4 regions of the Sediminibacillus sp. JSM 1682029 genome follow, and region 3 is predicted to be linked to each of the others. Evidence: riboswitches for the same ligand, from Rfam matches in the RefSeq annotation. Region 3 holds a riboswitch; each other region holds the start of a gene.
The links. A riboswitch is a leader RNA that binds a small molecule or an ion and turns the genes downstream of it on or off. The one in region 3 is predicted to bind S-adenosylmethionine.

Region 1 (3,571 bases), on a different contig from region 3:
TTTTACTGCTTGGGATTTTCTATATTGCCGATTCCATTTTGCTTCCAGTCATAGCTGAACAAGTGCGTGCAGCGTTTCAAATCGATCTTTGGTATTATTACCGCCAGTATTTTCAAGTATCGCTTGTCTGTTTGCTTTTGATAGCTGGGGGAATTCGTTTGATCATCGGGGCGAAACCGGATAAAGGAGGAAACAATCAATGAAGAAATGGCGGGTAGGATCTGTCTCCATGGGGGCAGCCCTCATTTTACTAGGTACGGTCATCATGCTCTCTCAATTTTTCGATTGGGATGCAACAACGGTTTTATTGGCCTGGTTTCCATTGATCCTGATTGTTTTAGGAGTGGAAATCATCCTTTACGTCTACATGTCCCGGCAAGAACAACCTGTGGTGAAATATGACATTTTATCCATCGTATTCATCACTTTCTTAGGGGGTGTTGCGCTCATCCTTTTTATCGGGGCCACTACTGGATTGCTGGATAAGATTAAAACCACTGTCCAAGCTGAGGAGGTGGAAGCAACCTTGCCGCCAATCGAAAAAAATATCGGTGACAAGGTGAAAAAAATTGTCTTGGAGTCCGCGGAGGGAACAAGGCTGGAGACAAACAACACAGGCGCTATTCATATATTCGGCACCTTCCACTCTAGTACGGCAAGTAAAAAAGACATCAAGCCAGAGGAAGTCGCCTCTTTTCACCAGGTCGGTGACACCTTGTATGTGGAAATGCTTGAAGCACCCACGAGCCAATTCGGATATGATGACAGCCGGTTTACTGCAACGGTGTCGATTCCGGGAAACATGGAAACCGAGGTCCGCTCCTGGCTGGATGAAGCGCGCCTGAACCTGGCAGCTATCAAAAGTAATTGGTCGTTAACCGAGGTGGATGAGGTGTATCTGACCAATCCGGATAAGGCCGATGTCCAACTACATACTGAAAACATTTGGCAAGAAGAATCCAGTGACCAAACAGATACATTCGGAAAAGGCACCCACCAACTCGAAATCGAAGAAGTCAATCAACTGTATACCAAGTAAATTCTTTATCCTGGTAGAGCAATGGGGGACAGTCCCTCCGGCGGGGACTGTCCCCTTCTTTTTTCAAATTTTTTCTTTAAGGGTTGACTGGATTGACAGAGTGATTTATAATTCTTTCAAAGATTGAAATTTCAAACATATTGAATAACAAGACTCTTATCCAGAGCGGCGGAGGGACTAGGCCCGATGATGCCCGGCAACCTTCAAGCGACAATGCTTGAAAAGGTGCCAATTCCTACAGGTCCATGATCTGAAAGATAAGAGGAGGACTCCGACTACACGCCCTCTTCTTAGGAAGAGGGCTTTTCTATTCCCCCTCTTCCAACACAACAATCTTGTTACCTGCTTTTCACGGCCTTAGGTACTATTTTTCCCTAGAATTATCCCGCTTAGGAGGAATTAACATGACAAACCCATTCCATTTGCTAGGCACCGAAACACAACTTCTTCACGGAGGACAGACACCAGATCCGGCGACAGGTTCCAGGGCAGTCCCGATTTATCAAACGACATCCTATGTATTCCGTGATACCGAGCACGCCCAGAATCTTTTTGCCCTGGCTGAACCTGGCAATATTTATTCGCGCATCATGAATCCGACTGTGGATGCTTTTGAACAACGGATCGCTCTGTTGGAAGACGGCGTAGCGGCAGTTGCCACCTCTTCCGGCATGGCTGCCATTACTCTGTCGATTCTGAACTTGGCAGGGAGCGGCGATGAAATCGTAGCCGACAGCAATCTTTACGGCGGCACTTATAACCTGTTTGTCAAAACACTGCCTCGCTACGGAATCAATGTCACCTTTGTGGATGCTTCGGATCCGGAAAACGTCCGTGCAGCTATCACCGACAAAACCAAAGCGGTCTTTGGCGAAATCATCACCAATCCAAGCCTGAATGTGTTTGACGTGGAAACAATCGCTGCGATTGCACATGAACACGATATCCCGTTGATTATCGATAATACATTTGCCACTCCGTATGTAACCAAACCGATTACCTGGGGAGCGGACATCGTTGTCCACTCTGCTACCAAGTGGATCGGCGGGCACGGTACGACAATCGGAGGGGTAGTCGTCGATGGCGGACGTTTTGATTGGAACAATGAAAAATTCCCTGAATTCATCCAGCCTGATGAAAGCTATCACGGCATCAGGTATGCCATCGACACTGCACCGGCAGCCTTTGCTACGAAGCTACGCGTACAGCTGTTGCGCGACATCGGCGCCTGCCTGAGCCCGCAGAACGCATTTTTGCTGTTGCAGGGTCTGGAAACATTGCATCTGCGTGTAGAAAAGCATAACCAAAACGCCCAGCAGGTCGCCGGTTACCTAAGCGACCATCCAGCAGTGGAATGGGTTGCATATCCAGGATTGGAAAACCATCCTTCCCACCAACTTGCAGAAAAATACTTGAACGGAAAGGCAGGTTCCATTATTACTTTCGGTATCAAAGGCGGACGCGATGCAGGACGGCAGTTGATCGACAACATCACCCTTTGGTCGCATGTAGCCAATGTCGGGGATGCCAAATCACTGATCATCCATCCCGCTTCCACCACCCACCAGCAGCTTGATGCAGATGGATTGAAGGAAAGTGGTGTTACGGAAGAATTGATTCGTCTTTCGATCGGTATTGAAACCGCAGAGGACTTGATTCAGGATCTCGATCAGGCAATCGCACAAGCTACCGGTACAAAGCCCACCATTACTGCCACAAATGAAAAGGCAGTACAATGGGCGCTTCACTCACCATTCGACCGGACAAACGGGCTCCGGCAAAAAACGATAGCCGTTCTTGGATTAGAGCCGGATGAAAATTTGCCGGTGTATCGAACAGCTGCGAAGTTGCAAAATCTCGGATTTAAAGTCATTCCGGTCCACAATGGAAATGAGCCAATTCTAGGTGAGACGCCAGTGGCGAATGTGGCAGCAATAGAGGAAGAAATCGATGTCGTTTATACACAGGACACACTCGCTGCAGAGGCTTTACTGGCAAATGACGGCCAGGTTGAAACAAAAATACTGTGGCTCGATTCCCAGAGTACTAGCCTGGATGTCACCGATCAGGCGCGCGTGCAAGGGATTACCGTTGTCGAAAGTCTCTGCCCATACCAAGAAGCGGTGAGACTGAGAAGCGGAGATACAAGAAAGCAGCCGGTCCACGCCTAAGCAGGCAAGAATCGGTATGAAAATAGAATATTTCCCTCAACAAAAGCCGCTTGAAAAGTACCAAGCGGCTTTTGTATGTACAAAGACTTGCATAAATTCGTTAAATCCTTTCATACTATCTTTGAAAAGGAGGAGACATGGATGGATTTTCCGACGATACATACAAACTTTTGGGACGCTGTAATAGCAGTACCAGCCGTCATGATTGTCACTCAATTGATAAAAGTATTGTTCCGCGTTCCAAAAAAATTCGTGCCGACACTGGCACTTGTGATTGGGTTGGCAATATCTGTTTTCATTAGTCACCGCGGCAGTTTGATTGCCGGGATTTTTATGGGATGGTTTTATGGCTATGCCGCCA
Region 2 (3,571 bases), on a different contig from region 3:
ATGACTTTGTACGGGAAGAGGAATTGCTTCGTCAAAAGGTGATTGACGATAACTTCCAGCCGTTGCGCCAAAAGATAAAGCGTCGCCGCTTCTTTCATGCGGAAAAAACTTTTCAAAAGCTTTTTGATGCTGAGACAGGAGTCGATGGCGTAAAGCTTCCGGATAATTGGCCGGAAATTTGCCGGCAATCGCTGGAGTTACTGGAGAAAAGAAAATTGACCTGGGAAGAAGCTGCTCCATACTTATACTTTTACAATCGACTGGTCGGCTTTCAGGTGAATCGGTCTATCAGGCATTTATTCATCGACGAAGCCCAGGATTACTCCCCGTTCCAGTTTGCTTATTTCCAAGAGGTTTTCCCTCTTAGCAGGATGACGCTTCTAGGAGATTACAACCAGGCGATTTATGCGCATGCCTCCACGGAAGAAACCCTGCTTTCTTCTCGATTGGAAGCAAAGCACGAACGGATCACCCTGACGAGAAGTTATCGTTCAACCAGGCAAATTGTGGAGTTTACCAAAGCCTTTATGCCAGGCGGCGATGTCATTGAGCCTTTCAACCGGGAAGGTTCAAAGCCATTGATTATCCAGGTGTCTGATCAACATAAACTAAAACAGCAAATATTGCAGACAATAAAGGGCTATACCGCTGCAAATCACCAAACAATCGCCATTATTTGCAAAACGATGGAGGAGAGCCGGGAGGCGTATCAATTATTGCGCGAAGAAACGGAAGCAAAGCTGATGGATGAAGAAACGCACACCTTCCAAAAAGGGCTGCTTGTGCTTCCGGCATATCTGGCAAAAGGAATCGAGTTCGATGCGGCGATTATCTATAATGCTTCGGCTTCTCAATATTCTCGGGAACTGGAGCGGAATTTGCTTTACACAGCCTGTACGAGGGCGATGCATGAACTGGCTGTGTTCTCGATCGGTCCAATGTCCGCTTTTTTGCAACAACTGCCGGAAGATTTGTATGACAGGGCATAGGCAAGAGACATCTAGCAATTTCCGTCCGAATTGGGCGCATGCAGCCAAAACAAGAATCGCAGACTTTATTGTTTCGTCTCGAGAGTTGATAGAAACTATGCAGTAACTTTAATGGGGAGCTCCATTGCCTATGCAAAAAGCGTGTAACTAACGCTTCGGTAGCATACTTCGCTTTCCGCGGGCACGGCTTCAGCTAACTTGGTAAAGAAAACCGCTTTACCAAGTGGATCTTCAGCTCGCGCTGTTCCCGCTGGAGTCTTCGTATGCTACCTTCGCTAAGAAGTTTGCTGATTATCGCAAACATTAAGCCTCTTAATAAAACGCTTGTCAGGATATGTGTGTCTTTTCATAAAAAACAGTTTGGGTTTCGTCTTTTCCCCTTCTCTCGGCTTTCTGCTTGTTTTCCTAGAAATGTCTTTTGATAAGATGTTTCATGCTATTGAATGAAGAAAAATATATCTAGTATACTCGCTTAAAAACAGGAAGCTATTCTTAGCTGAGGAAATACCCGGAGACTCCTGCGGGAGCAAAGGCCTCGGAGAGATCCCGCAGAGCGTTAGCTCGAGGAAGCTCACCAGCCGCCCGCGGAAAGCGCAGGGTATTTCCTCAGCGCTGTTCTCCAACCTAAATAAAGGCCGGATGTCAGGGGGACTCACTCAAGTTAATTCACAGTTTATAGGTTTTATGAAAAACAAAATCAATGGAATTGTGGAAATCAACCAGTTGCAATTAACCCGAGTTATTTGATAAGATTACTTCAACCGAATAACGATTCTTATGAAGAGAGGCGGAGGGACAGGCCCGATGAAGCCCGGCAACCCACTGGAATTTCAGGAAGGTGCCAATTCCTACAGAGTGAATGTACTCTGAGAGATAAGAAGCTGAATGACGAATAAGCCTTCTTCCTCTCTGGGAGAAGGCTTTTTTATAACGCCTGGTTTCAAATAAGATCTTATTCGGAAACAAAATTTGTCAGCATTCAGGCAGGGGAGAGATAACATGAAGTACGGATTTTGGCTGCCGATTTTCGGCGGATGGTTGCGAAATGTAGAGGATGAACTGATGCCTCCAACCTTTGATTATGCAAAACAAGTGATCCAGTCAGCAGAGAAATGGGGCTATGATACCACGTTGATTGCTGAGTTATATTTGAACGACATAAAAGGAATCGATGCAGATTCTCTGGAAGCATGGTCGACAGCGGCCGGACTGGCAGCAGTGACAGAGAAAATCGAAATCATGACAGCAGTCCGTCCCGGGTTCCACAATCCTGCTGTAGCAGCAAAAATGGCTGCTAACATTGACCATATCAGTAACGGCAGGTTTACACTGAATGTCGTCTCGGCATGGTGGGAAGAAGAAGCGAAACAATATGGTGGAGCATTTACCGCCCACGATGAACGGTATGACCGGACAGAGGAGTTCCTGGAAGTGTTGAAAGGGATGTGGCAGGAAGAAACGTTTTCTTACCATGGCAATTATTATGAAGTGAACAATGCCAAACTTGCTCCTAAGCCGGTACAAAAACCTTTCCCGACCCTATATGCGGGAGGGGAAAGCGATCGTGGCAAACAGGCAATTGTCGATTCCTGTGACGCCTATGTCATGCACGGAGGCACGGTCGATGAGATTGCCAGCAAGATAGCGGAAATGAAGGTAAGGCGGGAAGAAGCCAGTCAGCCAGAATTCCAATCGTTTGGCATGGCGGCCTACGTGATTTGCCGGGATACCGAGGAAGAAGCATTGGAAGAATGGAAACGAATAACTGACGTGAAAGATAGCGCGGGATACGCCGGCTATCAAGACTTTGTCAGCAAATCGCAGTTGGAGCAACAAGTTGAACTTAATGATTATTCGGTCTCGAACCGGGGCTTGCGTCCAAATTTAATCGGGACACCGGACCAAATTGCGGAAAGGATCGCGGCATACGAAGAAGCGGGATTGGACTTATTATTGCTGCAGTTTTCGCCCCAGCTGGAAGAAATGGAGCGTTTCTCGCAGCAAGTCATGCCGCTTGTGGAAGAAAAACGACGTCAGTTATTGAAATAACTTGAAACCATACCAAGGAGAGGAGACGGCAGAATGAGCAAAGTATATGTCATCCATGAAAATAGTGAATGGACCGAGCACCTGACGAAACGATTGGAGGAGCTTGATGTCCCTTATGAAGAATGGTTTTTGGACCAGGGGATGGTCGATTTGACAGAAGAACCACCAGAAGGAATCTTTTATAGCCGGATCAGTGCCTCCTCCCATACAAGAGATCATCGGTATGCCCCTGAATTGACGGAGGCGGTTTTAGCGTGGCTGGAGCGACACGGGCGCACGGTGATCAATGGCAGCAGTACCCTCCGGCTGGAATTGAGCAAGGTCAATCAGTATATGGCATTGAATGAAGCTGGAATTCGTACTCCGAAAACGCTGGCAGCCGTCGGCAAGGAGCAGATTGTGGAAGCGGCAGAAAAACTCAAACTCCATGCAGACTCCTTCATCACGAAACACAACAGGGCTGGTAAGGGGTTGGGAGTGCAGTTGTTTCATACCATCGACGGTTTGAAGGAGTACTTGAATGGCCCCGATTT
Region 3 (3,571 bases):
AGAATCACATGAACGACTACAAGGTTTTGTTTTTAGACATTGATGGCACAATTCTGCGTCCTGATCATACCATCCAAGACTCCACCAGACAGGCAGTGCTCGAGGTCAAAGAAAAAGGCGTGGAAGTTTTCCTGGCAACTGGCCGTCCACTCCATGAAATCGCTGATATCGCCACGGAGCTCGACATCCATTCCTTTATCGGTTATAACGGCGCTTTTGCCATCTACCGGGATGAGGTAATTGTCGATGAACCGCTGAAAGCAGATACGGTTCGAAAATTCACTGAAACGGCCAGCCGCCATGGACATGAAATGGTGCTTTATACTAGTGAAAGAAATTACTACACCTCGATGGAAGCAGAGGTCGTAAAACGATTCATCGATGTTTTCGAATTAAAGAAAAACGCACTGTTCGGACCGGAAGTGATCGATGATATTTTGGGTGTCACCCTAATGAAACTTTCGAAAACAGATCCCTCTCTTTACAAAGTTGAAGATGACATTGATTTTTCTCAAGTGAACGTAAGCGGACTTGACCACTGCTATGATGTTATCAGAGACAGTGTCAATAAAGGAAAAGCCGTGGCCAAGTTACTCGATAGACTGCAAATCCCGAAAGAAAGCGCGATTGCTTTTGGCGATGGCATGAATGACAAGCAGTTAATGCAGGCAGTCGGCGAAGGGTTTGCCATGGGAAATGCCCACCCTGACCTTTTCCAATATGCCAAGCATCGGACAACGACTGTAGAAGATTCCGGCATTTATAAAGGCCTGCAAAGCTTGGGACTGATAAAATAAGGAAATTGAAGGTGTGGTAAGCTTTTCCCCAAAAAGGGAGCGGTCCGTCTGTTCACGACGATCCGCTCCCTTGTTTTATGTCACGCATGTTCAATCTTTATGGACGGACTTGACCCTTCCAACCTGTCCATCTTCCAAACGGACTTTGATCCCGTGCGGATGCTCGCTTGAATTGGTTAGAATATCCCGCACAACCCCTTTGGTCAAATTTCCGGACCGCTGGTCTTTCTTCAGCACAATATCTACTGAGTCTCCCGGGTTAATAGCACTTCGTTTCCTTCCATCCATCAAAGTCACTCCTTCCAGTATTGCTGTTAGCATCTTACCATTAAAAGCCTGTCGTTTCCATGAAAACCTTATCATTTTCATTCTCTGAAATTTTTTGATTTTTACCAATTAAAATACATTGACAAACATTTATCAGCCAATTATGATAGAATCTATCTTACTTACAAATTACATATCTAATAAATCTTATCCAGAGTGACCGAGGGACCAGGCCTGTCGACGTCACAGCAACCTTCCTTGCGGAGTGGTGCTACCTCCTGCAGAATGGTGATTCATTCTGAAAGATAAGGATTGAATAGTATTTCTTCCCTCTTTCTGAATGAAAGAGGTTTTTTTATTTTTGTACGATGTTTGGGGGGGAACAGGATGATTACAATTGAAAATGTAAGTAAGATGTTCAAAACAAAAGCTGGTTTAGTGACCGGCGTTGATGAAGTTTCCCTGGACATCAGAAAAGGGGAAATTTACGGCATCGTCGGTTACAGCGGAGCCGGAAAAAGCACATTGCTCCGCTGCATGAATATTTTGGAGCGCCCGACTACCGGCAAAGTATGGATCGACAATGTTGATCTGTTGAGCTTATCCAGCAAGGAACTTCGGGAAGCGAGACAATCGATCGGGATGATTTTTCAGGGATTTTACCTGGTTTCATCAAAAACAGTCTTCGAAAATGTCGCTTTTGCCTTAAAAGCTGCCGGAGTCCCAAAATCCAAACGGAAAAATCGCGTCTTGGAATTGCTTGAATTAGTCGGTTTGCGCGAGAAAGCGAACGACTATCCGGCTCAATTGAGCGGCGGCCAAAAACAGCGGGTAAGCATCGCCCGGGCACTCGCGAACAACCCGAAGGTCCTGCTTTGTGATGAAGCCACTTCCGCACTCGATCCAGGTACGACGAAATCGATATTGAAATTATTGAAAAAAATCAATCAGCAGTTTGGAATTACGATTGTCATCATTACCCATGAAATGGAAGTTGTCAAAGAAATCTGCAACCGTTGTGCGGTCATGCAGGAGGGACGCGTGATCGAAGAAGGATCTACATATGAAATTTTCGCCAATCCGACCGAGCCGCTCACCAAAGCGTTCATTCAAACTGTCCTTAGCTTTGAGCTGCCGGCCAAATTATTGGAAAACTGCACCGGAACCTTGATGCGCCTCCAATTCCGTGGTGACATCGCCGGTGAAGCCGTTGTTTCCGATATGCTGCAGACTTTCTCGGTACGCGGGAATATCCTGCACGGGAAAGTCGAATACATCGGCGAAACACCACTCGGCATTTTCATTATGGAAATGACCGGTGAACGATCCGAAGTAGACAAAGCGGTTGCTTACTTAAAAGAGCGTGTCAATCAGCTGGAGGTGATTCAGCATGCTTGATCGGATTATCGAACTTTTGCCGGAGTTGAATACAGCTTTTTTGGAAACGATGCTGATGGTGGGGATAAGTCTGCTGGTGGCCGTTCTTATTGGCTTGCCGATGGGGATTTTGCTATACGTCACCGACAAAGGACTTTTTCTGGAAAACAAATTTGTAAAACTGGTTGTCGGAATCATTGTTAATTTAATCCGCTCGATCCCATTTATTATTTTACTTGTTTTCCTGATTCCATTTACGAAGCTGCTGACCAATACAACTATCGGGCCACTGGCTGCATCCGTTTCCTTATCGGTGGCCGCCATTCCGTTCTATGCCCGTATTGTCGAATCGGCCGCCAGAGAAATCGATAAAGGTGTTATCGAAGCTGCTGTTGCAGTCGGAGCTTCCCCATGGATGATTATCAAAGATATCATTTTCCCGGAAGCAAAGCCCGGTTTGATCAGTGGCTTGACCATCACAGCCATCAGCCTTATCGGTTACTCGGCGATGGCGGGAACCGTCGGCGGCGGAGGTATCGGCGACTTGGCTATCCGGTATGGCTATTACCGCTATGACGATACCGTCATGTTCACTACCGTTATCGTATTGATCGTATTGGTCCAATTTGTGCAGTATCTCGGTGACTTCATCGCAAAGGCGGTCAACAAGCGCTGAGAAAATATAAAAAGTTTATCAACGAAGAATGAGGGGGAACGAAAATGAAAAAATTATTAACCTTGCTGACGATTTTATTGCTAACAGTGTTGGCTGCATGCGGCTCAGATGAAGATGACACCGCCAGTAATGGAGAAGGAAGCGACAGCGGCAAAAAAGAGATAACCTTCGGAGCAACTACCGGGCCTTACAGCGACATGGTAAACAAAGCCATCGCTCCACTCCTTGAAGAAAAAGGCTACACAGTGGAAAACAAGGAATTCACCGACTATATTCAGCCGAATAATTCTCTGGCAAACGGCGATTTGGACGCCAACCTGTTCCAGCATAAAATTTACATGGAAGCTTTTGCAGAAGAAAATAACATGGATTTATCCGAAGTGATCATTGTACCGACAGCACCGATGGGTCTCTACTCCAACACTTTCGATAGTATAGATGCTATCGAAGACGG
Region 4 (3,571 bases), on a different contig from region 3:
GAGCACGCCAATGATCAATACGCTGCTTCGGCCATTCAGCGACGACATAGAGAACCTTTGTGTCATCCAGCATGTGCGTTCGGATCCATTCAGGGAAACGGATATCATAACAAATAACTGCTGCGCTCTTCTGGTTTTCTAATATAAACGTTCCGTCACTGTTACCTTCTATTAAATATTTTTCTTCATCCATCAAACGGAACAGATGAGCTTTGCTATATTGCTTGATAACATTTCCGGTGCGGGCAACAACTATCAAGGTATTGCTTGTTGCTTCCCCGACCCTGTTGGCTACCGAGCCTGCTATCATATTAATGTCCAGTTCCTTTGCCAATCTGCTCAGAAATGCAATCGTCACATTGGCGCCTTCATCCGCTATTTCATCGAGCCGTGTCAGGTCATACCCGGTTGTCCAAAGCTCGGGGAGCAGGATGGTATCCGGCGCGCTTTTTTCCACCGCTTCCCTAATCAGTTTTTCCGCATGCCGGAAATTGGTTTGCGGATCACCGAAAGCGATATCCATTTGGATTAGTGCATAGGTCTGCTTCATGATTGGGTCCCCTTTCTTATTATGAATACGGAGTCGCATTCACCAGCCACTCTTCCAGCTGTTGAATGCCGGCTGTCACCTGTTGCGCGTCCGTTATATGCATGAAATGAATCGACTCTCCCGGGGCTGTAGCAGCAGCGGCAATCGTTTCTACTGCATTCTTCCGTTCCGGATCGATCCCTAAATCGGACAAGCTGACTGGCAATCCCAGCTCCCGATAATGCGGAAGGAGTCTTTTGATTTCCTCCGGTCGTCCTTCTAACGCTAATTGAACCAGGATACCATAGGCAACTTTGTCACCGTGAAGAATCGAGTGGGTTTCCGGCAAATGGGTCAATCCATTGTGGATGGAATGAGCCCCGGAGATGCGGCCGTATTGGTCACCGAAGCCTCCCACCATTCCTCCAGCCATAATGATTGTTTCAACAGTCCGTTTAAATGAATCAGTGATTGTACCTGCCTCGAGTGCCTTCAGTGCTTCTCTACCTTCTCTAAGCAAAGTATCCCGACAAAGACGGGCAGCCTGCAACGCGATTTCCAATGGAACCTCCTTTGTCGGAAGATCACGTGTCAGTACATCTGCCTCATACCATTTGGCGATAGTATCCCCTATGCCCGCCCGCAAAAAGGATGACGGCGACTCGATCAGTATGTTCGGCTCGACAAGCACCAGCCAGGTGCTTCGGGGAAAAACGGTGTACTCCTCGAAGTTCCCCTCCAAGTCATAAAATACACTAAGCGGTGTCCAGGCTGCGCAGTTCGATGCCAAGGTCGGAATCAAGATCACCGGCAGTCCTGTTCGGCTTCCGGCCGCTTTTGCCAAATCCAAAATCTTACCCCCGCCTATTCCGATAATGAACTCGGAACTCTCTTCAAGCGCTGTCTTGCCAATTCGATCCGCTTCTTCATGTGTACAATCATTTTGATAGGATATGTAAGTCATCGGTACTCCGGGATCGACAAAGTGACGCTTCGCTGCTTCCCACGATTTTTCGCCATGCAGCAGCAGCCCGAGAGAAAATCGCTGTTCCGCGATTTTTTCAGGAAGTAATTCCAGTACCCCTTGATAGCAATGATAGATGGCAGGAGCGCCTTGAACTTGGATTGAACTCAATGTAAGCACCTCGTTTTCTAGTAAAATAACATCCATGCATTTCCGTAAAAAAACCCCTTCCACCAAAGGAAGAGGTTGCGTGTCGGCTCTTCCTCTTATCTTGCAGAATTGCTGCAGGATTTAGCACCGTGTGAGTCTGTTCACCGGTTGCCGGGCTTCGCAGGGCCATTCCCTCCACCTTCTCTTGATAAGAGTTTAAGATTCACTATAATTGCTTGCATTATCCCACCATGAATATTTTCTGTCAAGAAACTAACTGGATGGACGGCTTTACAAATTCCAAGTTAGTAGCTATGATTAGATACTATAATTTTATCGATCTATCGGGAGCGTGACACACTGTGAAAAATTTTGAGCAATCAGACTTACTGAACAGACTGCCCGACCAGTTCTTTGCCAATCTGGTGACAAAGGTGAAAGGCTTGGTTGACAAAGGGCACGATGTAATCAATTTGGGACAGGGGAACCCGGATTTGCCGACACCTGATGCCATTGTAAAGGAATTGCAGGCAGCAACGGAAAATCCGGCTTATCATAAATATTCGCCATTTCGTGGCTTTTCGTTTTTAAAGCAGGCAGCGGCAGAATTTTATAAACGAGAATACCAAGTGAACCTTGATCCAGAATCGGAGGTCGCTGTCTTATTCGGTGCAAAAACAGGACTGGTGGAATTAAGTCAATGCTTGCTTAATCCAGGGGATCTCGCATTGCTCCCTGATCCAGGCTACCCGGATTACATGTCCGGAATCGCTCTGGCGAATGCGGAAACACATTTAATGCCATTGGTGAAAAGCAATGCATTTCTTCCAGATTATCAATCGATAGATACGGAAATTTGGGAGAGAGCCAAACTGCTGTTTTTGAATTATCCTAATAACCCGACTTCTGCTGTCGCCGACAAGTCGTTCTTTGATGAAACGATTGCAATGGCAAATAGACATAACGTGTGTGTCGTCCACGATTTTGCTTACGGGGCACTTGGCTTTGATGGCGAGAAACCGCAAAGCTTTCTTCAATCCGAGGGTTCCAAGGAAGTTGGTGTGGAGATTTATACGCTTTCCAAAACTTATAATATGGCAGGTTGGAGAGTGGCTTTTGCAGTCGGAAACCCTTCGGTAATCGAAAGTATCAACCTGTTGCAGGATCACATGTATGTCAGTTTGTTCGGTGGAATCCAGCATGCTGCTGCCAAAGCGTTGACTGGCGATCAGACTGCAGTTGCCGAACTGGTGCAAACCTATCAAAATAGAAGAGATCGATTTATGGGACGATTAAATCAAATCGGCTGGAAGGTAGAAAAGCCGAAAGGGACCTTCTTTGCATGGCTGCCGGTTCCGGTTGGCTTTACTTCTGAATCATTTGCCGATTTATTATTGGAAAAAGCCCATGTTGCTGTGGCACCGGGAAACGGGTTCGGAAAAAGCGGCGAAGGCTATATACGTGTCGGTCTACTGGACAGGGAAGAACGTTTAGAGGAAGCCGCCGACCGGATAGCTGCTTTGAATCTGTTTGATAAGTAGAGAAATAAAAAGGAGGCCGGGACAATCACTCCGGCAAGGTACTTCACTTTCCGCGGGCACGGCTTCAGCTAACTTGGCAAAGAATACTGCTTTGCCAAGTGGATCTTCAGCTCGCGCTCATCCCGCAGGAGTCTATGTACCTTGCCTCCGTTGAATGAAGTTGGTTTCTCCTCTGACGAGAATTCCGTCTTTCTTTTACGCTGTTGATTCGCAACCTACAATTCTCAAGAATATCGAACCTGCCCCCTCTAATTTTTCGTCTTCATCACTGTTTGGAAACCTATCAGTCAATAGAAGAATACGTTTCTCTATTCTATTCCTCTTGTCTTGATCACAAGGAAATCAGACAGCGAAAATGTAGCGAAAGTAAGATACGGAGACTCCAAC

Region 1: another riboswitch for S-adenosylmethionine. It lies ahead of ABVF09_RS07965 (PLP-dependent aspartate aminotransferase family protein); the one in region 3 lies ahead of ABVF09_RS02715 (methionine ABC transporter ATP-binding protein).
Region 2: another riboswitch for S-adenosylmethionine. It lies ahead of ABVF09_RS07605 (LLM class flavin-dependent oxidoreductase); the one in region 3 lies ahead of ABVF09_RS02715 (methionine ABC transporter ATP-binding protein).
Region 4: another riboswitch for S-adenosylmethionine. It lies ahead of ABVF09_RS17480 (iron-containing alcohol dehydrogenase family protein); the one in region 3 lies ahead of ABVF09_RS02715 (methionine ABC transporter ATP-binding protein).

Annotation. Positions count from the first base shown of each region.
Region 1 covers NZ_JBEWYY010000003.1:357,367-360,937, reverse strand. Annotated here, with positions in the region: gene ABVF09_RS07975 (hypothetical protein) at 1-203, shown strand, start outside; gene ABVF09_RS07970 (hypothetical protein) at 200-1,039, shown strand; SAM riboswitch class I at 1,193-1,303, shown strand; gene ABVF09_RS07965 (PLP-dependent aspartate aminotransferase family protein) at 1,444-3,210, shown strand; gene ABVF09_RS07960 (hypothetical protein) at 3,352-3,571, shown strand, end outside.
Region 2 covers NZ_JBEWYY010000003.1:279,829-283,399, forward strand. Annotated here, with positions in the region: gene helD (RNA polymerase recycling motor HelD) at 1-989, shown strand, start outside; SAM riboswitch class I at 1,762-1,869, shown strand; gene ABVF09_RS07605 (LLM class flavin-dependent oxidoreductase) at 1,989-3,038, shown strand; gene ABVF09_RS07610 (ATP-grasp domain-containing protein) at 3,072-3,571, shown strand, end outside.
Region 3 covers NZ_JBEWYY010000001.1:545,659-549,229, forward strand. Annotated here, with positions in the region: gene ABVF09_RS02705 (HAD family hydrolase) at 9-797, shown strand; gene ABVF09_RS02710 (YwbE family protein) at 888-1,085, opposite strand; SAM riboswitch class I at 1,269-1,376, shown strand; gene ABVF09_RS02715 (methionine ABC transporter ATP-binding protein) at 1,452-2,462, shown strand; gene ABVF09_RS02720 (methionine ABC transporter permease) at 2,455-3,117, shown strand; gene ABVF09_RS02725 (MetQ/NlpA family ABC transporter substrate-binding protein) at 3,162-3,571, shown strand, end outside.
Region 4 covers NZ_JBEWYY010000013.1:58,155-61,725, reverse strand. Annotated here, with positions in the region: gene ABVF09_RS17485 (carbon-nitrogen family hydrolase) at 1-550, opposite strand, end outside; gene ABVF09_RS17480 (iron-containing alcohol dehydrogenase family protein) at 570-1,664, opposite strand; SAM riboswitch class I at 1,757-1,858, opposite strand; gene ABVF09_RS17475 (pyridoxal phosphate-dependent aminotransferase) at 2,006-3,184, shown strand.